2 regions of the Leifsonia sp. Soil_N53 genome follow, and region 2 is predicted to be linked to the other one. Evidence: predicted binding sites of a transcription regulator. Region 2 holds the regulator's gene; the other holds the start of a gene.
The links. The regulator HrcA, encoded in region 2, represses chaperone genes, less so after heat shock. The targets are predictions, from matches to a motif close to TTNGCACTCGNNNNNNNCGAGTGCNAA.

Region 1 (11,822 bases), on a different contig from region 2:
TCGAGTACGTGGCCTTGTCGCGCTCCAGGAACCGCGGATTCGTGAACCGCCAGCCGATCGAGGTGTCGAACTGCGCTCCCGGCTTGGCCCACGGCCGTTCCGGCTTGGCCTGCACCCACGGCGCGCGCGTCATCGACTCCACGCCGCCCGCCACGATGAGGTCGGCGTCCCCCGCGCGGATCGCCTGGCCCGCCAGGGTGACGGCACTGAGGCCGGACGCGCAGAGCCGGTTGACGGTGACCCCGGGCACGCTGTCCGGGAGGCCGGCCAGCAGGGCGGCCATGCGCGCCACGTTGCGGTTGTCCTCGCCGGCCTGGTTCGCGGCCCCGAGCATCACGTCATCGAGGGCCGACCCGTCCACGCCCGCGCGGCGCACCGCCTCGCCGACCACCAGTGCCGCCAGATCGTCGGGCCGCACGCCCGCCAGCGCTCCGCCGTAGCGTCCGACCGCGGTGCGGACCCCTCCGACGAGGTAGGCCTCGGCCATCGCAGCTCCTTCGAATGCGAATTACCGAACGAACGTTCAGCTAGTAAATACTCGCAGAACCCCGACCGGCGAGCAACCGCCGCGAGCGCGAGCCGAGCTCGGCGGACGCCACGACCACCCCCAGGATCACCACCGCGCAGCCGATCGACGCCGCGGCGGGCACCCACAGCGCCGCCAGCGCGAGCAGGAGAGGCAGCCCCACCGCCGGAACCGCCCAGCGCAGCACGACCCGCCACGGGTCGCCGAAGCGCCGGGCGATGATCGCGTTCGTCAGGTAGAACAGCGCGATGCCGCCGCCGAGCGAGACGGCCAGCGCCGGCGGCAGCGGTTCGCCGGGATGCGCGATCGCCGCCGCGAGCGCTCCGGAGAGCGCGGTGACCCCGGCCAGCAGCAGGAACGGGAGGAAGGCCACGGTGTCCCGGATCGTGCGCACGTCGCCGGCCGCCAGCAGGCGCTCCAGCCCGCTGGTCATGGCATCCACGCCGTAGAGGAAGAACGACCAGGCCAGCCCGGAGGTCACCAGCAGCGCGAGCGCGCCGACCAGCCCGGCGGCGACCGTCCAGGCGTCGCTCACCGCCGCGACGATGCTCAGCACCGACTCGCCGAGCACGATGATCACGAGCAGCCCGAACCGCTCGGAGAGGTGCTCGACGTTCAGCCGGTCGAGCGCGATCGCCGCCCAGCTGCCGGAGGTCGCGGTCAGCAGCACGACCTCCAGCACGATCGCGACCGCCCACAGCACGTAGTTCGCGGGCGCCGGGAGGACGATCGAGACCAGCCAGATCACGGCGGTCAGGCCGTTGTAGGCGAGGATGCGGACCCGGGAGGCCACACCGTTCGACCACGAGAAGCGGATCCACACCACCAGCAGCAGCACCCGCAGCAGCGCGTTTCCCGCCGCGAACAGCCAGGCCCGGTCGCCGACCGCCTCCGGGGCCGCGACCGCGAGCGCGCCGACCGCGAACATCGCGATCAGCATCACGAGCGACAGCCGCCGGCGGCTCAGCTGCGGCGACACATCCACGACGAAGGTCAGATTCACCCACGACCACCACACCGACGCGAACAGGGCGACGAACACCGCGAGCGTGCCGAACGACGGTTCGGCGTGCAGGCCGTGGGCGAGCTGCCCGACCAGCGCGACGAACACCAGATCGAAGAACAGCTCCATCCAGTGCGCCCGCGACGGGTCCCGGTCGCCCGCGACGGGGAGGCGGGGGAGGCGACCGCCGCTCATCCGCGTCGGCCGGCCCTCAGGAACCCGTCGACCGCCGCACGCACGCGCTCGTCGTCGGCGTACCCGCTCAGCGTGATCCCGTCGAGCGCACTCCACGCGGCGGGGGTCCCGAGCGCGGCCGACCGATCGCGGTCGGACCGGAGCCGGTTCTGCCGCACGAGGAGCGCGGCGACGGCGATGGCGACGGCCAGCACCACGACGATGGAGGCGAGGACGACGACGATGGTGGTGCTCACCGGGCGCCTCCTTCGGCGGGAGGCGCAGGAGGGGTCGCACGCAGCGCGAGCAGTTCGGCGAGCAGCCCCTGCGCGAGCACGAATGTCCGCTGCGCCCGCCGGGCGAGCAGGTAGAAGACGCCGCCGCTCGCCATTGTGACCGTCCCCGCGATGAGCACCCACAGCCACGCCGCGACCGGCACCGGATTCACCGCCGGATCCGACTGCAGCACCGGCACCACGAGCGACAGGATCACCCCGGATCCGGCCGCGGCCAGCGCCTTCGCCAGCGTCAGCGTGTGCTCGTACCGCCAGGTCAGCGCGACCGTGAGCCCGTCCACGGCCGCGCGGTCGCCCAGCCGGGCGAGGGCCATCAGGTCCCCGACCGTCAGCTCCGAGGTGAGCGCGCCCGCCATGACGCGAGCGTACCGAGTCCCGTGTCCCCGCGCACCAGCCGCCTAGCGCAGGTCGTGATCCTCGAACACCAGCGACGTTTTGGTGTCCCGCACCGACGGGATGCTGGTCAGCTCCTCCAGCACCACCCGCCGCAGGTCTTCGTTGTCGCGCGCCCGCACCAGCAGGATGACGTCGAAGTCGCCGCCGACCAGTGCGAAGTGCTCCACCTCCGGGATGGCGCGCAGCCGTTCGCGGAGGTCGTGCCAGGCCGCCTGCTCCACGCGCATCGTCACGTACGCCGACGACGCGCGGCCGGAGCGGCGCGGGTCGACCTTGGCGGTGAAGCCCGTGATCACGCCCTCGTCGACCAGGCGGGAGACGCGGGCGTAGGCGTTGGCCCGGGAGACGTGCGCCGCCTCGGCGACCGCCGTGATGGAGGCCCGGCCGTCGGCGCGCAGGGCGTCCACGATGCGGGTGTCGATGTCGTCCATGGTGGAAGACAGTTTGGCATCCATCGCGCGGCTGCGCATCCATTCGTCTCGAAAGTCGCGGACGCCTGGCAAACGGGGTCCAGCGAAGTCATCCTGATGATCAGCGACGTCTTTCGAAGGAGAACAGATGCACGCCGACGATCTGATGCCGGGCGACACCCCGCTGCGGCTCATCGACGAGCAGGGCTCGGGCCACCCGCACGAGCACTACGCGTTCCCGTCCGCCGACCTCCTGCGGGAGGGCTACGGCCGGCTCGTGCTGGGCAGGCGGCTCAACGATCAGGCCGACGCGCTGGTGCGGCAGGGCAGGCTGGCCGTGTACCCGTCGTCGCACGGCCAGGAGGCCTGCGAGGTCGCCGCGGCGATGGTGCTCGGCGACGGCGACTGGCTGTTCCCCACCTACCGTGACTCGGTGGCCGTGGTCTCCCGCGGGGTCGACCCGTTCGAGGCGTTCCTGCTCCTGCGCGGCGACTGGCACTCCGGCTACGACCCGAACCAGTACCGCGTCGCGCCGCAGGCCACCCCGCTGGCGACCCAGCTGCTGCACGCGGTCGGCTTCGCGCACGCGGCGCGGCTGCGCGGCGAGGACACCGTGGTCGTCGCGCTGTGCGGCGACGGCGCCACCAGCGAAGGCGACTTCCACGAGGCCCTCAACTTCGCGGCCGTCTTCCATCTCCCCGTCGTCTTCCTGGTCCAGAACAACGGTTACGCGATCTCCGTGCCGCTCAGCCGGCAGACGGCCGCGCCGAGCCTCGCGCACAAGGGCGTCGGCTACGGGATGCGCGGCCGGCTCGTCGACGGCAACGACCTCGCGGCGCTGCTGGCGGTGCTGGGGGAGGCCGTCACGGAGGCCCGCGAGGGCGGCGGCCCCACGCTCGTGGAGGCGATCACCTACCGGATGAAGTCGCACACCAACGCCGACGACGCCACCCGTTACCGCACCGCGGCGGAGGTCGAGCCGTGGCTCGCCCGCGACCCGCTGCTGCGCCTGCGCACCTGGCTGACGGCGGAGGGCGCCCTGACCGACGGCGACGTCGCCGAGTTCCAGGCCGACGCCGAACGGGTCGCCCTCGACCTGCGCGCCCGCATCATGGCCGATGCCGAGCCGCAGCCGCTCGACCTGTTCGCGTACGTCTACGCCGAGCCGACCCCGCAGCTGCGCGAGCAGTCCGAACTGCTGGCGGCCGAGCTCGCCGCAGAGTCCCGCGCAGAGGCCCGCACCGAGTCCCGCACCGAGGAGGTCGCCCGATGACGCTCATGCACGACGCCCCCGCCGACCGGCAGCCCGAGCCCGAACGGCCGTCCGAGCCCGCGCAGCCCGCGGTCGCGACCATGACCATGGCCCAGGCGCTCAACCGCGCCCTCGCCGACGCCCTCGAGGCCGACCCGTCGGTGCTGGTGTTCGGCGAGGACGTCGGCACGCTCGGCGGGGTCTTCCGCATCACCGACGGCCTGACGAAGCGCTTCGGCGAGCAGCGCTGCTTCGACACCCCGCTGGCCGAGTCCGGCATCGTCGGAACCGCCGTCGGGATGGCGATGAACGGGATGCGCCCGGTGGTCGAGATGCAGTTCGACGCGTTCGCCTACCCGGCGTTCGAGCAGATCGTCGATCACGTGGCGAAGATGGGCAACCGCACCCGCGGCAAGGTCCGGCTCCCGATGGTCATCCGCATCCCCTTCGCGGGCGGGATCGGCGGCGTCGAGCACCACTCCGACTCCTCCGAGGCCTACTACGTCCACACCCCTGGCCTGACCGTGGTGTCGCCGGCGACGCCGCAGGACGCCTACGGCCTGCTGCGCGCCGCGATCGCGTTCCCCGATCCGGTGGTGTTCCTGGAGCCGAAGAAGCTGTACTGGTCGACCGGCGAGGTCGACACGACGGCCCCGCTGCCCGAGCTCGGCCGCGCGCGCGTCGCCCGGGAGGGCACCGACGCGACCCTGATCGCGTACGGACCCACGGTCCCGGTGGCGCTCGCCGCAGCGGAGGCCGCCGCCGCGGAGGGCCGCAGCCTCGCGGTCGTGGACGTGCGGACCCTCACCCCGTTCGACGACGAGACCGTGTGCGCCGCCGTGCGCGCCACCGGCCGCGCTGTCGTCGTGGCCGAGGCGCCGGGCTTCGCGAGCGTGGCCTCCGAGATCGCCGCCCGGGTCTCCGAGCGCTGCTTCCACTATCTGGAGGCGCCGGTGCGCCGGGTGACCGGCTTCGACACCCCGTTCGCGCCGCCGAAGCTGGAGCGCTACTACCTGCCGGGTGTGGACCGCATCCTCGACGCCGTCGACGACCTCCAGTGGGAGGACGCATGAAGGTCTTCGCGCTGCCCGATCTGGGCGAAGGACTCGCGGACGCCGAGCTGGTGCACTGGCTGGTGGCGGTCGGCGACACGGTGGCCGTGGACCAGCCGATCGCCGAGGTGGAGACCGCCAAGTCGGTCGTGGAGGTGCCGTCCCCGTACGCCGGGGTCGTCGCCGTCTGCCACGGCGAGGAGGGCGAGACCATCCTGGTCGGCGCGCCACTGCTGGAGGTGCGGGAGGACGCGGAGGTGGAGGGCCCGGCCGAGGCCGTCGCCGTCGAGCAGGAACGCGAGCTCGAACCGGTCGCCGCCGGCTCCGGCCAGGTGCTCGTCGGCTACGGCACCACCGACCACGCCACCGCCCGCCGCCGCGGCCGCGCCGCACAGCGCGGCCCGGGCGTGACCTCCGGAGCGCCGAGCCGGATCGTGCCGGTCGTGTCGCCGGTGGTCCGCGCGCTCGCGCACAGCCACGGCATCGACCTCGCCTCGCTCACGCCGACCGGCGCGGGAGGCGTCGTCACGCGACGGGATGTGGAAGCCGCACTCGCGGCGGCGAAGGCGACCGCGCCCACCGCCGCACCCACCCGTCCCGCACCGTCCACCCCCATGCCCGCCCCCGAACCCCGGCACGGCGCCGACCCCCGCACCGGCCTCGACATCGCCTCCGTCACCCCGTTCTCCCGCCTGCGCCGCACCGTCGCCGAGACGATGACGCGCAGCCGCTCGGAGATCCCGGAGGCCACCGTCTGGGTGGACGTCGACGCCACCGAGCTGTGGGAGGCCAGGCGAGCCCTCGCGGCATCGGGCAAGCCCCCCTCGATGCTCGCCTTCGTCTCGCGGTTCGCGCTGAGCGCGCTGGGGCGGCATCCCGAGCTCGCCGGCCGGGTCACCGCGGACGGCGACGGTCTCGAGCTGTTCGCCGGGGTGAACCTCGGCTTCGCCGCCGACACCCCGCGCGGCCTCCTCGTCCCGGTCATCCGCCGCGCCGACCGGGCGAGTGTCCGCGAGCTCGACGCCGAACTCGGCCGGCTGGCCGCCGCCGCCCGCGACGGCGCTCTCCCGCCGGCGGAGCTGACCGGCTCGACCTTCACCGTGAACAACTACGGCAGCCTCGGCGTCGACGGCAGCGCCGCGATCATCAACCACCCGGAGGTCGCCATCCTCGGCATCGGCCGCGTCATCGAGCGCCCCTGGGTGGTCGACGGCGCCGTCGTCCCGCGCCGGATCGTGCAGCTCAGCCTGGTCTTCGACCACCGGGTCACCGACGGCGGTGTGGCGGCCCGCTTCCTCCGCGAGATCGCCGACGCGATCGAGTCGCCGATCGCCTTCCTCGCCGCGGAGTCGCCGGGTACGGTGAAGGGATGAGCGACAAGCCGAAGCACGCAGCAGAGCCCGACGACGCCGACAAGCCCGACCTGGTCGAGCGGGGCGACGACTACGACCTCGACTTCGAGAAGGACGTCGCGCCCGAGGAGAACATCCCCTGGCTCCCGCACCCCTCGCCCAGCGACGGCGACGCGCCGGCGCCCTGAGCGTCCGCTCCGCACCCTGAGCGGTCGGCGCACTGGGCGCTCGCACCCTAGGCTTGGCGGAGTGACCTCCCGCCCGTTCCCGCTCTGGCTCGCGCTGGTCTGCGCGATCTTCTGCGGGGCGGGCGTCGCGCTCCAGTCGCGCATCAACGGCGAGCTGGGCCAGCGGCTCGATGACGGCGTGACCGCCGCGGTCATCTCGTTCGGCTCCGGGCTGGTGATCCTGCTCGTCGCGATGGCCGTCGCGCCCGCGGGCCGGCGCGGGCTCGGCCGGGTCGTGGCCGCGCTGCGCGCGCGCGAGCTGCGCTGGTGGTACGTCGCCGGCGGCACCGCGGGCGCGTTCCTGGTGCTGTCGCAGGGCGTCGCCGCGGCGGTGCTCGGGGTCGCGCTGTTCACGGTCGCGGTGGTCGCCGGGCAGACCGTCAGCGGGCTCGTGCTCGACCGGATCGGCCTCGGCCCGGGCGGCCGGCGCCTGATCACGCCAGCCCGGCTCGCCGGCGCCGTCATCGCGCTCGGTGCCGTGAGCTGGGCGGTGTCCGCGCAGCTCGGCGGTCCCGTACCGATCTGGCTGATGCTGCTGCCGCTGATCGCGGGTCTCGGCCTCGGCTGGCAGCAGGCCGTCAACGGTCAGGTCCGGGTGGTCGCCGAGAGCGCCCTGACGGCGACCTTCATCAACTTCGTCGTCGGCACGAGCGTGCTCCTGGTGCTCACGGCCGTGGACTGGAGCGTCCGCGGCCTCCCCGAGCCGCTCCCGACCGAGCCCTGGCTGTATCTCGGCGGTGCGATCGGCTGCGTCTTCATCGCGGCGGCCGCGCTGCTCGTCCGGATCACGGGCGTGCTGCTGCTCGGCCTCGCGACCGTCGCCGGCCAGCTGGTGACCGCGCTGCTGCTCGACCTGCTCGCGCCCAGCTCGCCCGCCCCCGTGGCGTTCTCGACGATCGCCGGCACGCTGCTCGCCCTCCTCGCGGTCGTCGTCGCGAGCGTCCGCTGGCCCCGCCGCTCGCCGACGACCTGACGGGACGATCGTCAGTCGAGCGTGCTGAGGAAGCGCTCGGCGTCGAGGGTGGTCCGGTGGCCCTCCTTGCCGTCGTCGGGCACGCCGCCCACGTAGAGCCAGCCGAGCAGCCGCTCGTTCTTCGCGAGGCCGTGCATCCGATGGACGGCCTTGGAACGGGTGTGGTGGCCGGTCCGCCACATCACACCCCAGCCGGCGTCGTGCAGGAGCAGGCTGAGGAGGTGCGCGACGCCGGCGGCGACCGCGTCCTGCTCCCAGCCCGGCACCTTCTCGTTCTTCGTGCGCACGGCCACGATCGCCAGCAGGAGGGAGGAGCGCAACGGCTTGGCCGCCAGCTTCTCGGCCTCCGCGCCGGTCACCCCGGCGTCCTTCACGAACGCCTGTCCCAGGCGCTCCCGCGCGTCGCCGCGCAGCTCGATGACCCGCCACGGATGCAGCGCCGAATGATCGGCGACGCGTCCCGCGGCGGCGACGAGCGGCAGCAGCTCCTCGTGGGTCGGAGCCTCGGCCGTCACGCGCGAGTACGACCGCCGGGCCGCCACGCGCGCGGCCAGGTCGCTGTCCGCCATCAGCTCTCGGGCGTGAAGTTCAGCGAGATCGAGTTCATGCAGTAGCGGTCGCCCGTCGGGGTGCCGAAGCCGTCGGGGAACACGTGGCCCAGGTGCGAATCGCAGTTCGCGCAGCGCACCTCGGTGCGCACCATGCCCAGGCTGTCGTCCTCGAGGAGCTGCACCGCCTCCGGGCGGATCGACTCGTAGAAGCTCGGCCAGCCGCAGCCGCTGTCGAACTTCGTGCCCGACTTGAACAGCTCTGCTCCGCACGCGGCGCAGGTGTAGAGGCCGGCGCGGCCCTCGTCGAGCAGCTCGCCGGTCCACGGGCGCTCGGTGCCCGCCTCGCGCAGCACGGCGTACTGCTCGGGGCTCAGCTCGCGCCGCCACTCCTCGTCGGTCTTGCTGACCCCGAATCCCTCGTGCGCTGCCGTGCCCTGCGCTGCCTCGTGCGATGCGCTCATCGTGCGTTCCTTTCGTCGTCCGTCTCCAGCCTAAACGGCAGGGCTGGCGCCGCTGTTCCCTGTTTCGGCGCGCGACCTGCCGCGGCCAAACGGGCAACGCACAGGACAGCGCGCCTAGGATGAGGCGCGAGCGCGGGGAAGGGCTGACTCGAGACGGTGAGGGGAGGCGGTGCACGTGGCGGAGACTGCGGACCACCGGATCCCCGCGCCGGACGCGAGCGGCCTGACCGACCGTGAGGCGGCGATCCTCGCGTTCGAGCGTCAGTGGTGGCGGCATGCCGGCGCCAAGGAGAAGGCCATCCGCGAGGAGTTCGGCCTCTCCGCCGCGCGGTACTATCAGCTCCTCGGAGCCCTGATCGACCGGCCGGAGGCGCTCAGGCACGACCCCATGCTCGTCAAGCGCCTGCTCCGGCTGCGCGAGACCAGGCTGGCTGCACGGCGATCCCGGACACTCCCGTCCGGCGACTGACACCGCGAGGAATCACCCGTAGATGGCAGAGAAGTACCCGAGAGACCGGTTCGACGACATCCCCGACGACCTGCAGCGCGTCGGGGCGCACCGGGCTCCCCGCCCGAAGGGCCGCGGCTGGATCGCGGTCGGCTGGGCGGCGCTCGCCGTCGTCGTCCTCGTCGGCGCCGGCATCTTCGGGCTGTCGCTGGTGAGCGGCTCCATCTCGTTCCACGGCACGCCCAACTCTTCCAGCGGCACGCCCACCCCGACCCCGACTCCCACCCCGACCATCGTGCCGACGGTCGACCCGTCCCTGACGGTGAACGTGCTGAACGGCACCACGACCTCGGGTCTCGGCGGCAAGGTGGGCGACACCCTGACGCAGGCGGGCTGGAAGGTCGGGGCCGTCGCGAACGCCGACCGGCAGGACCTGACGCAGACGATCGTCTACTACTCCGACCCGAAGAACGAGGCCGCGGCGCTCGGGGTGGCGCAGTCGCTCCCGGGGGCGACGGTCTCCCTGACGCAGGACTTCGCCGGCAGCGGCGCCGACCTGACCGTGGTCGTCGGCAGCAACTACACGGGCTGACCGGGCGTCCTCCGGAGCGGGGACAGGGCGTCACCCCTTTGTTTCATGTGTGTTTAACTTTGGGCCGATTTGGTAACGGAATGGCGAAAACACTGGCGTGAACAGCTATTGCAAGCATTAGGATCGGGAGTCAACGCGCGGCGCTGGACCGGGCGAGCGACACAGCAATGGGAGTAATGCATGGCGAACGGGACCGTGAAGTGGTTCAACGCTGAAAAGGGCTACGGATTCATCACCGTCGATGGTGGGGGACAGGACGTTTTCGTTCACTACTCCGCAATCGACATGAACGGCTACAAGGTTCTCGAAGAGGGCCAGCAGGTGCAGTTCGAGGTCGGCTCGGGCAACAAGGGCCCGCAGGCCGAGTCGGTGCGTCCGCTGTAGTACGCAGCGATCGGCAAGACCATATAAGAGGAGCGCCGCCCTTCGGGGCGGCGCTCCTTTCTCTCTGCGCGGAACGCGGGCTCGCCGTTCGCCTTGCACTCCATGGGCGCGAGTGCCAGAATCGCTTTAGCACTCCATCTGATCGAGTGCTAACACACCGAATCTTTCGCAGACGTCCGGGAGGGACGAGAAACACATGGCAAAGATCATTGCTTTCGACGAGGAAGCCCGTCGCGGCCTCGAGCGCGGCCTCAACATCCTGGCTGACACCGTCAAGGTGACGCTGGGCCCGCGCGGTCGCAACGTCGTCCTCGAGAAGAAGTGGGGCGCTCCCACCATCACGAACGACGGCGTCTCCATCGCGAAGGAGATCGAGCTCGACGACCCGTACGAGAAGATCGGCGCAGAGCTCGTCAAGGAGGTCGCCAAGAAGACCGACGACGTCGCGGGCGACGGCACCACCACCGCCACCGTCCTCGCTCAGGCGCTCGTCAAGGAGGGCCTCCGCAACGTGGCCGCCGGCGCCGACCCCATCACGCTGAAGCGCGGCATCGAGAAGGCCGTCGCGGCCGTGACCGAGGAGCTCATCGCCAGCGCCAAGGAGGTCGAGACCAAGGCCGAGATCGCCGCCACCGCGTCCATCTCCGCCGGCGACACCACCATCGGCGAGATCATCGCCGAGGCGATCGACAAGGTCGGCAAGGAGGGCGTCGTCACCGTCGAGGAGTCGAACACCTTCGGCACCGAGCTCGAGCTGACCGAGGGCATGCGCTTCGACAAGGGCTTCCTGTCGCAGTACTTCGTCACCGACCAGGACCGCCAGGAGGCGGTGTTCGAGGACACCTACATCCTCATCGCCAACCAGAAGATCTCCTCGATCAAGGACCTGCTCCCGATCGTCGACAAGGTGATCCAGGCCAACAAGCAGCTCCTCATCATCGCCGAGGACGTCGACGGGGAGGCCCTGGCCACCCTGATCGTCAACAAGATCCGCGGCATCTTCAAGTCCGTCGCCGTCAAGGCCCCGGGCTTCGGCGACCGCCGCAAGGCCATGCTGCAGGACATCGCGATCCTGACCGGCGGCCAGGTCATCTCCGAGGAGGTCGGCCTCAAGCTCGAGAACGTCACCCTCGACCTGCTCGGCCAGGCCCGCAAGGTCGTCATCACCAAGGACGAGACCACCATCGTCGAGGGCGCGGGCGACCCCGACGCCATCGCCGGTCGCGTGGCCCAGATCCGCGGCGAGATCGAGAACACCGACTCGGACTACGACCGTGAGAAGCTCCAGGAGCGTCTCGCGAAGCTCGCCGGCGGCGTCGCCGTCATCAAGGCGGGCGCGGCCACCGAGGTCGAGCTCAAGGAGCGCAAGCACCGCATCGAGGACGCCGTCCGCAACGCGAAGGCCGCCGTCGAGGAGGGCATCGTCGCCGGTGGTGGCGTGGCCCTCATCCAGGCCGGCAAGACCGCGTTCGAGAAGCTCCAGCTCACGGGCGACGAGGCGACCGGCGCGAACATCGTCCGGGTCGCCATCGAGGCTCCGCTGAAGCAGATCGCCATCAACGCGGGCCTCGAGGCCGGCGTCGTGGTCGCCAAGGTGCGCGAGCTCCCCGTGGGCCACGGCCTCAACGCCGCGACCGGCGAGTACGTCGACATGCTGGCCTCCGGCATCAACGACCCGGTGAAGGTCACCCGCTCGGCGCTGCAGAACGCCGCGTCGATCGCGGG
Region 2 (11,822 bases):
TCCTTGCGCTGCAGGGCCTGGACGGCCTTCGCCATCGCCAGGTAGGTCTTGCCGGTTCCGGCGGGGCCGATGCCGAAAACGATCGTGTTGTGGTCGATGGAGTCGACGTACTGGCTCTGGCCGAGCGTCTTCGGCCGGATGCTCTTGCCGCGCGCGGTGAGGATCGCCTGGCTCAGCACGTCGGACGGGCTGAGGTTCAGGTCACTGCGCATCATCCGCGCCGAGCTGGCGACCTCGGCAGGGCCGAGGTCCTGCCCGTTGCGGACCATCTGCAGCAGCTCCTCGAGCAGAGCCCGCGCCGCGGCGACCTGCGCGGGGTCGCCGCTGAGGCTGATCTCGTTGCCGCGCACGTGCACGTCGACCAGCGGGTACTGACGCTCCAGGGTCGTCAGCAGGCGGTCCTGGGGGCCGAGCAGCCGCACCATCTGGATCCCGTCGACGCTCAGGCGCGCCTCGGCCGGACTTCCCGGGGTCGTGGAGTCTTCCGGGGTCACGGAGTCTTCCGGGGTGGTCGGGTCACTCGTCGCCAAGGCTTCCTTCCTCGAGCCCGCCCGCGGGCGAGCCCAGCAAATGAGCGTGGACGTGGAACACGGTCTGTCCCGCGCCTGCGCCGGTGTTGAAGATCAGACGGAAATCGCCGTCCGCGTGCTCGTCGGCCAGGAGCCGGGCGGTCGCCACGAGCTCGGCCAGCAGGGCAGGGTCGCCCGCGGCGAGCTCGACGACGTCGCGGTAGCGCTCCGTCTTCGGCACGACCAGCAGGTGCACGGGCGCCTTCGGCGCGATGTCGCGGAACGCGATGATGCGTTCGCTGTCGTACACGACGTCGGCCGGGATCTCCCCTGCGATGATGCGCGAGAAGATCGAGCGCTCCCCTGTCTCCATGTGGTCCATCCTATTCGCGACCCCTACCATCGCCCCAGCGCCGCGTTGAGCACGGCCAGGGCGGCCGGTCCCGCGGTGGAGGTCCGCAGCACCGTGTCGCCGAGCCGCACGACCTCCGCCCCCGCCGCGCGGAACGCCGCCAGCTCCTGCGGCGCGATCCCGCCCTCCGGGCCGACCACGAGCGCCAGCGGCCGGCCGTCCGGGCGCACGGCGGTGAGCGCGTCGGCCGCGCCCGGCTCCAGCACCAGGACCCGGTGCGTCGCCGCCAGGGCAGCGACCTGCTTCGTCGTGGCCAGCTCCCCGACCTCCGGCGTCCAGGCGCGGATCGACTGCTTGCTCGCCTCGCGCACGATCGCCGCCCAGCGCTCGCGTCCCTTGGCCACCTTGGCGCCCTCCCAGCGCGACACCGACCGCGAGGCCGCCCAGGGCACGACCGAGTCCACGCCGAGCTCGGTCGCCGCCTGCACGGCGAGCTCGTCGCGGTCGCCCTTGGCGAGCGCCTGCACGAGCGTGATCGCCGGTTCGGCGCGCGGGACGCGCTCCACGGCCTCCACGTCGATGGTCAGCTCGGAGCTCGTCGCGACCAGCACCTCGCCGGACGCGACCAGGCCGCGGCCGTTGCCGATCAGCACGCTCTCGCCCGGCCGGGTCCGGTTGACGGTGGAGGCGTGCTTGGCCTCCGGCCCGGTCAGGGTCAGCCGGGCGCCCACCTCGACGTCGGCGAGGTCTTCGCGCAGATAGAGGGAACTCATCCGTTCCGCCCGCCTGTCAGAGGTTGAGGAACCGGTCGCGGAGCTTGGCGAACAGGCCCTGCTGGAAGCGCGCGAGCGACGGCTCCGGGTTGTGGTGGGTCGCCGCGAACTTCTTGATCAGCTCCTTCTCCTTGTGGTCGAGCTTCGTCGGCGTGACCACCTGGATACCCACCCGCAGGTCGCCGCGGCCGCTGCCGCGCAGGTGCGTGATCCCGCGGTCCTTCACTGAGATGATGTCCGCGCTCTGGGTACCGGGCTTGAGCTCCAGGCGGATGTCGCCGTCGAGCGCCTTCACCGTCGCGGTCGTGCCGAGGATGGCGTCGGCCATCGACAGCTCCAGCGTGCAGAGCAGGTCGTCGCCGTCGCGGCTGAACACCTCGTGGTGCTTGACCTTGATCTCCAGGTACAGGTCGCCGTTCGGGCCGCCCGCGGGGCCGGCCTCGCCGGATCCCGGCATCTGCAGCCGGAGGCCGGTGTCGACACCGGCGGGGATGTCCACCGCGACCGTGCGGCGCGCGCGCACCCGGCCCTGGCCCTGGCAGGTCACGCACGGCGTGGCGATGACGGTGCCGTAGCCGCGGCAGCTGCCGCAGGGGCTGGAGGTCATCACGTTGCCGAGCAGCGAGCGCACCGAGCGCTGGATGCTGCCGGTGCCGTGGCAGATGTCGCAGGTGACCGGGGCGGTGCCGGGCTGGCAGCACGAACCGTTGCAGGTCTCGCAGACGACTGCCGTGTCCACGTCGAGGTCGCGGTGGGTCCCGAAGACGACCTCGTCGAGCTCGACCTCCACGCGCAGCAGGGCGTCCTGGCCGCGCTCGCGCCGGGAGCGCGGTCCGCGGGTGGCGCCGCCGCCTCCGCCGAAGAAGGTCTCGAAGATGTCGCCGAAGCCGGCGAAGTCGCCCGCTCCCGCTCCGCCGAAGCCGGTCGAGCCGCCCAGGTCGTACTGCTGCCGCTGCTGCGGGTCGCTCAGCACGTCGTAGGCGTGGGTGACGAGCTTGAAGCGCTCCTGCGCCTCGGAGCTCGGGTTGACGTCCGGGTGCAGCTCGCGCGCGAGCCGGCGGTACGCCTTCTTGATCTCGTCGGGGGTGGCGTTGCGGTCAACGCCGAGTACTTCGTAGTGGTCGGCCACGTAAGGCTTTTCCTTCTGTTCGTTGCGTCGGAGTTCGTTGCGTCGGAGCCGGTGGAGGCGGTGATCGGGGTCGGAGGTCAGTCGCCGAGCAGGCGGGAGAGGTAGCGCGCCACGGCGCGGACCGCGGCCATGTTGCCCGAGTAGTCCATGCGGAGCGGGCCGAGCAGGCCCACCCGCGCCAGGTCGGAGCCGGAGGTGTAGCCGCTCGACATGACGGAGGTCTCGCTCAGGCCGGTGACCGCGTTCTCGCGGCCGATGCTGACCGCGACACCGTGCTGATCCAGCGCCATCTCGTCGAAGAGCCGCAGCAGCACCACCTGCTCCTCGATGGCCTCCAGCACGGGCGTGATGGAGCCGGGGAAGTCGGTCTCCGTGCGGGCCAGGTTGGCCGCGCCGGCCATGACCAGCTTGTCCTGCCGGTTGGCGGCGATCTGGTCGAGCAGGGCGCCCGCGACCGGCGCCACGAGCTCGCGGGTCCGCTCGGTCAGGTGGCCGGGCAGCTCGCGCAGCCGCACGGCCGCGTCGATCAGCTGGAGCCCCGCTGCGGCGCCGTTGATGGCGCCGCGGATCTCGGCGATCTCCGCGTCGTCCAGCTCCTCCTGCAGCTCGATCACGCGCTGCTCCACCGCACCCGAGTCGGTGATCAGCACGCTCAGCAGCCGCCGGGAGCCGAGCGAGACGAGCTCGATGTGCCGGATGCGCGAGCGCGCCACCGACGGGTACTGCACGAGGGCGACCTGGTTGGTGAGCTGCGACAGCAGGCGCACTGTGCGCGAGAGCACGTCGTCCAGATCGAGGGACTGGCCGAGGAACGCCTCGATCGCCGTGCGCTGGGCCGCGGACAGCGGACGCGCCTCGGCGAGGTGGTCCACGAAGAGCCGGTAGCCCTTGTCCGTGGGAACCCGGCCGGACGAGGTGTGCGGGGCCGCGATCAGCTCCTCCTCTTCCAGGAGGGCCATGTCGTTGCGGATGGTCGCGGCCGAGACGCCGAAGGCGTGCCGTTCGACGATGCTCTTCGAGCCCACCGGCTCGCGCGAGGCGACATAGTCCTGCACGATGACGCGGAGCACTTCCAGACTGCGTTCCGAGACCACGCGAACCGCCTCCTGTCGTCGCTTCGGCACCCGAGGATCGAGCTCGGGAGGACATCGAATGAACTGGCACTCGAAGATCCTGAGTGCTAATCATAACGCGTCGTCACGGGAGGGCGGCCAACGCGCGACACGGATCATTTACCGCGGGGCCCGCGCGCAGTACTGTGTGCGCACCGGCTCAGGTAAGCCCCCGCAGCCGACCACGAAAGGGTTTCCTCATGTCAGACCCGACCCCGCCTCCGGCCGACGGCCAGGGCGACCAGCCTCCGCAGCAGCCCTACGGCTCCGCGCCGGGCCAGCCCGCCGGCGCCGTGCCGCCTCAGCAGCCGTACACCCCTCCCGCCGGTCAGCCCGCCGGCGCCGTCCCGCCGCAGTACGCGACCGCTCCCGCCGCGCCGCTCGACCCCGCCCAGGACAAGCAGTGGGCGTCCTTCGCCCACCTCGGCGGCATCCTCTGGTTCCTCCCGTCCCTGATCATCTGGCTCGTGTTCAAGGACCGCGGCGCCCTCACCAACCAGGAGGCCAAGGAGGCGCTGAACTGGCAGATCACCTGGATCCTGGCCTGGGTGGCCTCTCAGATCCTCGGCGTGATCATCGGCTCGTTCACGTTCGGCATCGGCTACCTGCTGTTCAGCCTGCTCATCCCGTGGGCGCTGTACATCGTGAACCTGGTGTTCTCGATCCTCGGTTTCGTGCGGGTGAACAGCGGTGGGACCTACCGTTACCCCCTGAACTTCCGCTTCATCAAGTGACACCGCGATCCGGAGAAATGGCTCACGGCTGCTTCTCAGGATCGCGCTCCGCCCCCTAGGCTGAGACCCGTCATTCCCACTCATCGGAGGAGAACACGACCATGTCCGCTACGCCCCCGCCCCCGCCGCCGCCCCCGCAGCAGCCGTACGGAGGTCAGCAGCCGCAGCTGAGCCCGGCCGACGAGAAGCTGTGGGCGACGCTGATCCACATCGGCGGCATCCTGTTCAGCTTCATCCCGGCCCTGGTCGGCTACCTCGTCCTCAAGGACCGCGGACCGTTCATCCGGTCGCACACCGCGACGGCGCTGAACTTCCAGATCACACTCGCGATCGCGTACGCGGTCGGCGTCATCCTGAGCATCGTCGGCATCGGCGTCCTGATCTTCCTCGCCGTCTGGGTGCTGAACATCGTCTTCAGCATCATCGCCGCAGTGAAGGCCAACCAGGGCGCGTTCTACACGTACCCGATCGCGATCAGGTTCGTGAGCTAGGGCGCCTCCGCGCTATTCCTCGGCGAGCAGCCGTCGCACGACGGCGTCCGCCAGCAGCCGCCCTCGCAGGGTCAGCACCACCGACCCGGCGAGGGCGGCTTTCGCGTCCACCAGCCCGTCGGCGATCAGCCCGGCGACCGCGCGGCGCCCGGCCTCGGTCAGCTCGGTGGTGCGCAGTCCCTCCCGGATGCGCGTGAGCAGGAGGACCCGCTCCACGCGCCGGGTCTCGCCGTCGAGCGTCTCGCGGCCGGCCGCGGGCGACTCCCCCGCCAGGACCCGTTGCGCGTACGCGGCGGGATGCTTCACGTTCCACCAGCGGACGCCGCCGACGTGGCTGTGCGCGCCGGGCCCGACGCCCCACCAGTCGTGCCCGAGCCAGTACGCCAGGTTGTGCCGGGAGCGGTGCGCCTCGTCGGTCGCCCAGTTGCTGACCTCGTACCAGCCGTAGCCGGCCGCGCCGAGCCGCGCCTCGGCGAGCTCGTACATGTCGGCCTCGAGGTCGTCGTCCGGCTCCTGCACAGCTCCCGAGTGGATCTGCCGCGCCAGCTTCGTGCCGGGCTCGACGATCAGGGCGTACGCCGACACGTGGTCGGGCTCGCAGGCCAGCGCCGCCTCGAGCGATCGCGACCAGTCGGCCAGGGTCTCCCCCGGCGTTCCGTAGATGAGGTCGAGGCTGACCTGGAGGCCGGCCTCCCTCGCCCACTGGACGACGAGCGGGACGCGCTCCGGGTCGTGGGTGCGCTCCAGCGTGGCGAGCACGCTCGGGACGGCGGACTGCATCCCGAACGACACCCGGGTGAACCCGGCGTCGGCGAGCCGGCGGAGGTCGTCGGCGTCCACCGAGTCGGGGTTGGCCTCCGTCGTCACCTCGGCGCCCGCGGCGATCCCCCAGGCGTCGCGCACGGCGCCGAGCATCGCACCCAGGTCGTCGGGCGGCAGCAGCGTGGGCGTGCCGCCGCCGAAGAACACGGTGGAGACCTCCCGGGCAGGGACGCCGCTGCGCTCCAGCGCCTCCTGCGCGAAGCGCACCTCGCGCACGGCGTGGCCCGCGTACTCGGACTGGGAGACACCGCGGAGCTCGGTGGCGGTGTAGGTGTTGAAGTCGCAGTAGCCGCAGCGCACCCGGCAGAAGGGGACGTGCAGATACACGCCGAAGTCGCGCTCGCCGGCGCCGTGAGCTGTACTGGCCGGGAGGACGCCGTCGGCAGGGGCCGGATCCCCGAGCGGGAGGGCGCCGGGCATCAGGCCGCCCGCGCGGGCAGCAGCGCGCGCAGGTACCGCTTGGTGAAACGCGACTGCACGCCGCGCAGCACGGGCGAGGTCAGGCGGTAGAACGCGTTGGACGGCCGGGCGAAGGCGCGCAGCACGAACCACACGGTGCCGTCGTCGCGCATCTCCACCAAGAACGCCTCCTCGCCGCTCTGCGGGTGACCCTTGAGCGTGCCGTAGGCGAACCCGCGCCGGTTCGGCTCGTCGACGACGTAGACGACGCGGCACGGAGCGGACACCCGGAACGGCCCGAACGGCACCTTGAGCACGGCGGTCATCCCGTTGCGGATGAACGGGGTGCCGTCGTCGGCGAACACGTCCTCGGCGGTGCGGTGCTCCCGCATCCCCTTGGGCGTGCCGTCGGCGTCGTACTCGATGCCTTCGTACTGGACCCCGGTGCCCTCGTTCACCTCGGTCACCCGGATGCCGCTGTTGCGCTGCACGCCCCACGTCATCAGCGCGGCGGCCGCGGATTCGAACCGCTCCTCACCGCTGCCCAGCCGCACCTTGCGCTCGAGCGGCCGGTAGCCCTTCGGCGGGTAGTGGAGCAGATCGGAGGCCTGCGTGCCGCCGATGAACCCGTACGTGACGGGCTGGTCGGTGAAGCTGGTGCGGCGCATGCTGTCTATCCTGCGTCAAATGGGGAGGGAGTGCGAACCCGGCTACTTCTTCCCGTCCTTGCCCTTCTCGGTGTCCCCCGACAGCGCCGCGATGAACGCCTCCTGGGGCACCTCGACGCGGCCGACCATCTTCATGCGCTTCTTGCCCTCCTTCTGCTTCTCGAGGAGCTTGCGCTTGCGGGTGATGTCGCCGCCGTAGCACTTGGCGAGGACGTCCTTGCGCATCGCCCTGATGCTCTCGCGGGCGATGATGCGGGCGCCGATCGCGGCCTGGATGGGGACCTCGAACTGCTGGCGCGGGATCAACTCGCGCAGCCGGCCGGTCATCAGGACACCGTACGCGTACGCCTTGTCGCGGTGGACGATCGCGCTGAACGCATCCACCTGCTCGCCCTGGAGCAGGATGTCGACCTTCACGAGGTCGGCCTCCTGCTGGCCCGTGGGCTCGTAGTCGAGGGAGGCGTAGCCCGCGGTGCGGCTCTTCAGCTGGTCGAAGAAGTCGAAGACGATCTCTCCGAGCGGCATGGTGTAGCGGATCTCGACACGGTCCTCGCCGAGGTACTCCATGCCGAGGAGCGCGCCGCGTCGGCTCTGGCAGAGCTCCATGATCACGCCGACGTAGTCCTTGGGCGCCAGGATCGCGGCCTTCACCATCGGCTCTTCGACCTTGGCGATCTTGCCGCCGGGGAACTCGCTCGGGTTGGTGACCGTGATGACCTTCTTGTCCTCGGTCGTGACCTCGTAGATCACGCTCGGGGCTGTGGTGATCAGGTCGAGGCCGAACTCGCGTTCGAGGCGTTCGGTGACGATCTCCAGGTGCAGGAGGCCGAGGAAGCCGCAGCGGAAGCCGAAGCCGAGCGCGACCGAGGTCTCCGGCTCGTAGACGAGCGCGGCGTCGGACAGCTTGAGCTTGTCGAGCGCCTCGCGCAGCTCCGGGTAGTCGCTGCCGTCGATCGGGTACAGGCCGGAGAACACCATCGGCTTCGGCTCGGTGTAGCCCGCGAGGGCCTGGGTCGCGGGCTTCGCGGCCGTGGTGATCGTGTCGCCGACCTTGGACTGGCGGACATCCTTCACGCCGGTGATCAGGTAGCCCACCTCGCCGACGCCGAGGCCCTTGGAGGGGGTCGGCTCGGGGGCGGAGACGCCGATCTCCAGGATCTCGTGCGTCGCCTTCGTCGACATCATCTGGATGCGCTCGCGCGGGCTGAGCTTGCCGTCGACCATGCGGACGTACGTGACCACGCCGCGATAGCTGTCGTAGACGGAGTCGAAGATCATCGCGCGCGCCGGAGCATCGGCCACGCCCACCGGCGCAGGGATCTCCTGCACGACCCGGTCGAGCAGCGCCTCCACGCCCATACCGGTCTTGCCGGAGACGCGCAGCACGTCCTCCGGGCGGCCGCCGATCAGGCTGGCGAGCTCCTGCGCGTACTTCTCCGGGTCGGCGGCGGGGAGGTCGATCTTGTTGAGCACCGGGATGATCGTGAGGTCGTTCTCGAGCGCCAGGTAGAGGTTCGCCAGCGTCTGCGCCTCGATGCCCTGCGCGGCGTCCACCAGCAGGATGGCGCCCTCGCACGCGGCGAGCGAGCGGGACACCTCGTAGGTGAAGTCCACGTGCCCCGGGGTGTCGATCATGTTGAGGGCGAACGTGCCGCCGTCGACGGCCCACGGCATCCGCACGGCCTGGCTCTTGATCGTGATGCCGCGCTCGCGCTCGATGTCCATGCGGTCGAGGTACTGCGCGCGCATGTCGCGGTCGGAGACCACACCCGTGATCTGCAGCATCCGGTCGGCCAGCGTCGACTTGCCGTGGTCGATGTGCGCGATGATGCAGAAGTTGCGGATGGAGGCCGGGTCGGTCGCGGCGGGCTCGAGTGGCTTCAGGGCTCGTGGTGACATTGTGTCGCCATTCTCCCATGAACCTCGGCGCGCCCGTCGCTCAGGCGAAGCGCTCGGCGCGCTCGACCACGTGGCCGGCGCCGTCCTCCCAGCGGTACACCTCGGCGCCGTCGATGAAGACGCGCTCGGCCCGGGAGTTCACGTCCAGCGGGTCGCCGGACCAGACCACGATGTCGCCGTCCAGCCCGGGCTTCAGCGCGCCGACCCGGTCGTCCAGTCCGAGGAACGACGCCGGGTTGACGGTCAGGGCCTCCAGCGCGGTCTCGCGCGGCAGCCCCTCCTTCACCGCAAGCGAGGCCTGGTGCACCAGGAAGTTGATCGGCACCACGGGGTGGTCGGTCGTGATGGCGACCCGGACGCCCGCTGCCGCGATGCGGGCGAGGTTGGCGATGGCGCGGTCGCGCAGCTCCACCTTCGAGCGGGAGGTGAACAGAGGGCCGAAGATGACCGGGATGTCCCGCTCGGCGAGCACGTCGGCGATCTTGTGCGCCTCGGTGCCGTGGTTGACGACCAGCTTGTAGCCGAACTCGTCGGCGAGACGGATCGCGGTCGCGATGTCGTCGTGGCGGTGGGTGTGCTGGTCCCAGACGAGCTCGCCGGCGAGGACGCGCGCCAGAGTCTCCTTGGTGAGGTCGCGCGCGAACGCCTTGCCGTCGCGCTCCGCCTCGTCGCGTGCCGCCGCGTAGTTCTGGGCCTCCACGAACGCCTGGCGGATGATCATGGCGACGCCGAGCCGCGTGCTCGGGGTCTGGTTCTTGCCGCCGTAGACGCGCTTCGGGTTCTCGCCGAGCGCGGACTTGACGCTCACGGCCTCCCGGATGACCTGCTCGTCGATGGTGCGGCCGCCCCAGCTCTTGATCGCGACGGTCTGGCCGCCGATGGGGTTGCCGGAGCCCGGCTTGACGACGATCGCGGTGACGCCGCCCGCGAGCGCGTCGCGGAAGCCCTCGTCGTCGATGTTGACCGCGTCGATCGCACGCACGGCGGCGGTGTTGGGCGTCGTCATCTCGTTGGTGTCGTCGCCGGCCGGGCCGTTGGCCTCCTCGTGGATGCCGACGTGCCCGTGCGCCTCGACGAAGCCCGGGAGCACCCACTTGCCGCTCGCGTCGACCACCTGGACGCCGGCCGGGACGACGACCTCCGCAGTCGGGCCGACGGTGCTGATCCGGCCGTCCTCGACGATCACCGTGCCCTTCTCGATGGGGTCTCCGGCGACCGGGACGACGTAGGCGTTGACGATGGCGATGCTGGAAGCGGTCATGGGATCGAGCCTACGCTTCGCGCCGTGGCCGGCAGACCCGCGCGGGCCGGCGCCGGGGGCCTCGGGAATGCGCGACCGAACGGTGCGTTGTCCCGTGGCATGAGCATTCTCCTGACCGGCGCGACCGGCTACATCGGAACCTCCGTCCTCTCCCGGCTCCTCGAGGAGGGCCACGACGTCACCGCGCTCGTCCGCGACGAGGCGAAGGCCGGGACCGTCCGAGCGGCCGGCGCCACCGCCGTGGTCGGCGACGCGACCGACGCGGAACTCGTCGCGCGGCTGGCGCGCGAGAGCGACGGCGTCATCCACCTGGCCTCCGCGCCGGACGTCGACCCGGTCTTCATCCCGGCCGTGCTCGACGGTCTCGCGGGGACGGCCAAGCCGTTCGTGCACACCGGCGGTGTCTGGACGTACGGCTCGAACGCGGACATCGCGGAGGACTCCCCCGCTGCCCCGCCGGCGATCACGGCCTGGCGCGGCGCGACGGAGGCCGTCGTCCTCGCCGCCCCGGGTGTCCGTGGGACCGTCGTCGTGCCGTCGGTGGTCTACGGCCGCGGCACGGGCCTGGCGCGCGTGATCGTGGACGCCCCGCACGGCTCGGGCGACGCGGCACCGCTCCGGCTGATCGGCGACGGCTCGCAGCACTGGTCCACCGTGCACGTGGACGACCTCGCCGCCCTGTACGTGCTGGCGCTCGAGCACGGCACGGCCGGCTCCGTCTACATCGCCGCCAGTGGAGCCAACCCGACGGTGCGCGAGCTCGGCGAGGCCGCCGCGGCCGCCGCCGGCGCGTCCGGAGTGGAGGCCGAGACGGTCGCACAGTCCCAGGAGCGGCTGGGCGCAGGGCTCGCGGAAGCGCTGCTCCTCGACCAGCAGGCGCGCGGCACGAAGGCGCGGATCGAGCTCGGCTGGGAGCCCAACGGCCCGTCTCTTGTCGACGAGATCGCGTCCGGCAGCTACGCTCCGGAGTTCGCACAGGCCTGAGCCGGGCGGGCTCGTGGCGACACGTTTTGGCGCAACGGTCCGCCGCTGGTAAAGTTGTTTGTTGGCTTGCGTGTGGGTGTCCCGCACGAACGCCGCAAGGCGCCCTCTCTCGCTGAGCGGCAACATCCGATACTCACTTCGAACGAAAGTAACCATTCGTGGCAAACATCAAGTCGCAGATCAAGCGCAACAAGACCAACAAGAAGGCGCAGGAGCGCAACAAGGCGGTCAAGAGCCAGCTGAAGACGGCCATCCGCGCCACCCGCGAGGCCGTCGTCGCCGGCGACAAGGAGAAGGCGACCGCGGCGCTGCGTCTCGCCGCGAAGCGGATCGACAAGGCGGCCAGCAAGGGCGTCATCCACAAGAACCAGGCGGCGAACCGCAAGTCGGCCATCGCCAAGCAGGTCGCCGCGCTCTGACGCAGTGACCGCTCGCGGGACCTGTCCCGCGCCGCGACGAACCCCCGCCCCGTGTCAACGGGAGCGGGGGTTCGCTGCATGTGGGGGGCGTTGGGGAGGCACAGCGCCGGGCAGGCGCGGTCAAGCGCGGCACCGTCGGGCACGCCGCCGCTACGCGGTGCGGCGTCAGCCGCGGCCGCGGGCGCTGACGATGCGGATCATGCGTTCGAGCGCGAACACCGGGTCGCGGCCACCGCCCTTGACGTTGGCGTCGGTCTCGGCGAGGACCTC

Region 1: groL (chaperonin GroEL) is a predicted target of HrcA. The motif match lies at 10,224-10,250, and genes of this name have one in related genera.

The regions. Positions count from the first base shown of each region.
Region 1 covers NZ_JBDGMM010000031.1:406-12,227, reverse strand. The annotation lists gene AC3A3H_RS02230 (thiolase family protein) at 1-487, opposite strand, end outside; gene AC3A3H_RS02225 (low temperature requirement protein A) at 528-1,724, opposite strand; gene AC3A3H_RS02220 (hypothetical protein) at 1,721-1,960, opposite strand; gene AC3A3H_RS02215 (hypothetical protein) at 1,957-2,355, opposite strand; gene AC3A3H_RS02210 (Lrp/AsnC family transcriptional regulator) at 2,398-2,826, opposite strand; gene AC3A3H_RS02205 (thiamine pyrophosphate-dependent dehydrogenase E1 component subunit alpha) at 2,954-4,078, shown strand; gene AC3A3H_RS02200 (alpha-ketoacid dehydrogenase subunit beta) at 4,075-5,130, shown strand; gene AC3A3H_RS02195 (dihydrolipoamide acetyltransferase family protein) at 5,127-6,482, shown strand; gene AC3A3H_RS02190 (hypothetical protein) at 6,479-6,649, shown strand; gene AC3A3H_RS02185 (DMT family transporter) at 6,711-7,661, shown strand; gene AC3A3H_RS02180 (nitroreductase family protein) at 7,673-8,230, opposite strand; gene msrB (peptide-methionine (R)-S-oxide reductase MsrB) at 8,230-8,673, opposite strand; gene AC3A3H_RS02170 (DUF3263 domain-containing protein) at 8,843-9,142, shown strand; gene AC3A3H_RS02165 (LytR C-terminal domain-containing protein) at 9,165-9,713, shown strand; gene AC3A3H_RS02160 (cold-shock protein) at 9,894-10,097, shown strand; gene groL (chaperonin GroEL) at 10,294-11,822, shown strand, end outside.
Region 2 covers NZ_JBDGMM010000064.1:152,229-164,050, forward strand. The annotation lists gene AC3A3H_RS14285 (PhoH family protein) at 1-425, opposite strand, end outside; gene AC3A3H_RS14290 (histidine triad nucleotide-binding protein) at 517-882, opposite strand; gene AC3A3H_RS14295 (16S rRNA (uracil(1498)-N(3))-methyltransferase) at 906-1,634, opposite strand; gene dnaJ (molecular chaperone DnaJ) at 1,651-2,763, opposite strand; gene hrcA (heat-inducible transcriptional repressor HrcA) at 2,841-3,857, opposite strand; gene AC3A3H_RS14310 (DUF4870 domain-containing protein) at 4,076-4,609, shown strand; gene AC3A3H_RS14315 (DUF4870 domain-containing protein) at 4,711-5,100, shown strand; gene hemW (radical SAM family heme chaperone HemW) at 5,113-6,342, opposite strand; gene AC3A3H_RS14325 (DUF1990 domain-containing protein) at 6,342-6,989, opposite strand; gene lepA (translation elongation factor 4) at 7,032-8,888, opposite strand; gene AC3A3H_RS14335 (amidohydrolase) at 8,929-10,149, opposite strand; gene AC3A3H_RS14340 (NAD-dependent epimerase/dehydratase family protein) at 10,249-11,133, shown strand; gene rpsT (30S ribosomal protein S20) at 11,292-11,552, shown strand; gene holA (DNA polymerase III subunit delta) at 11,718-11,822, opposite strand, start outside.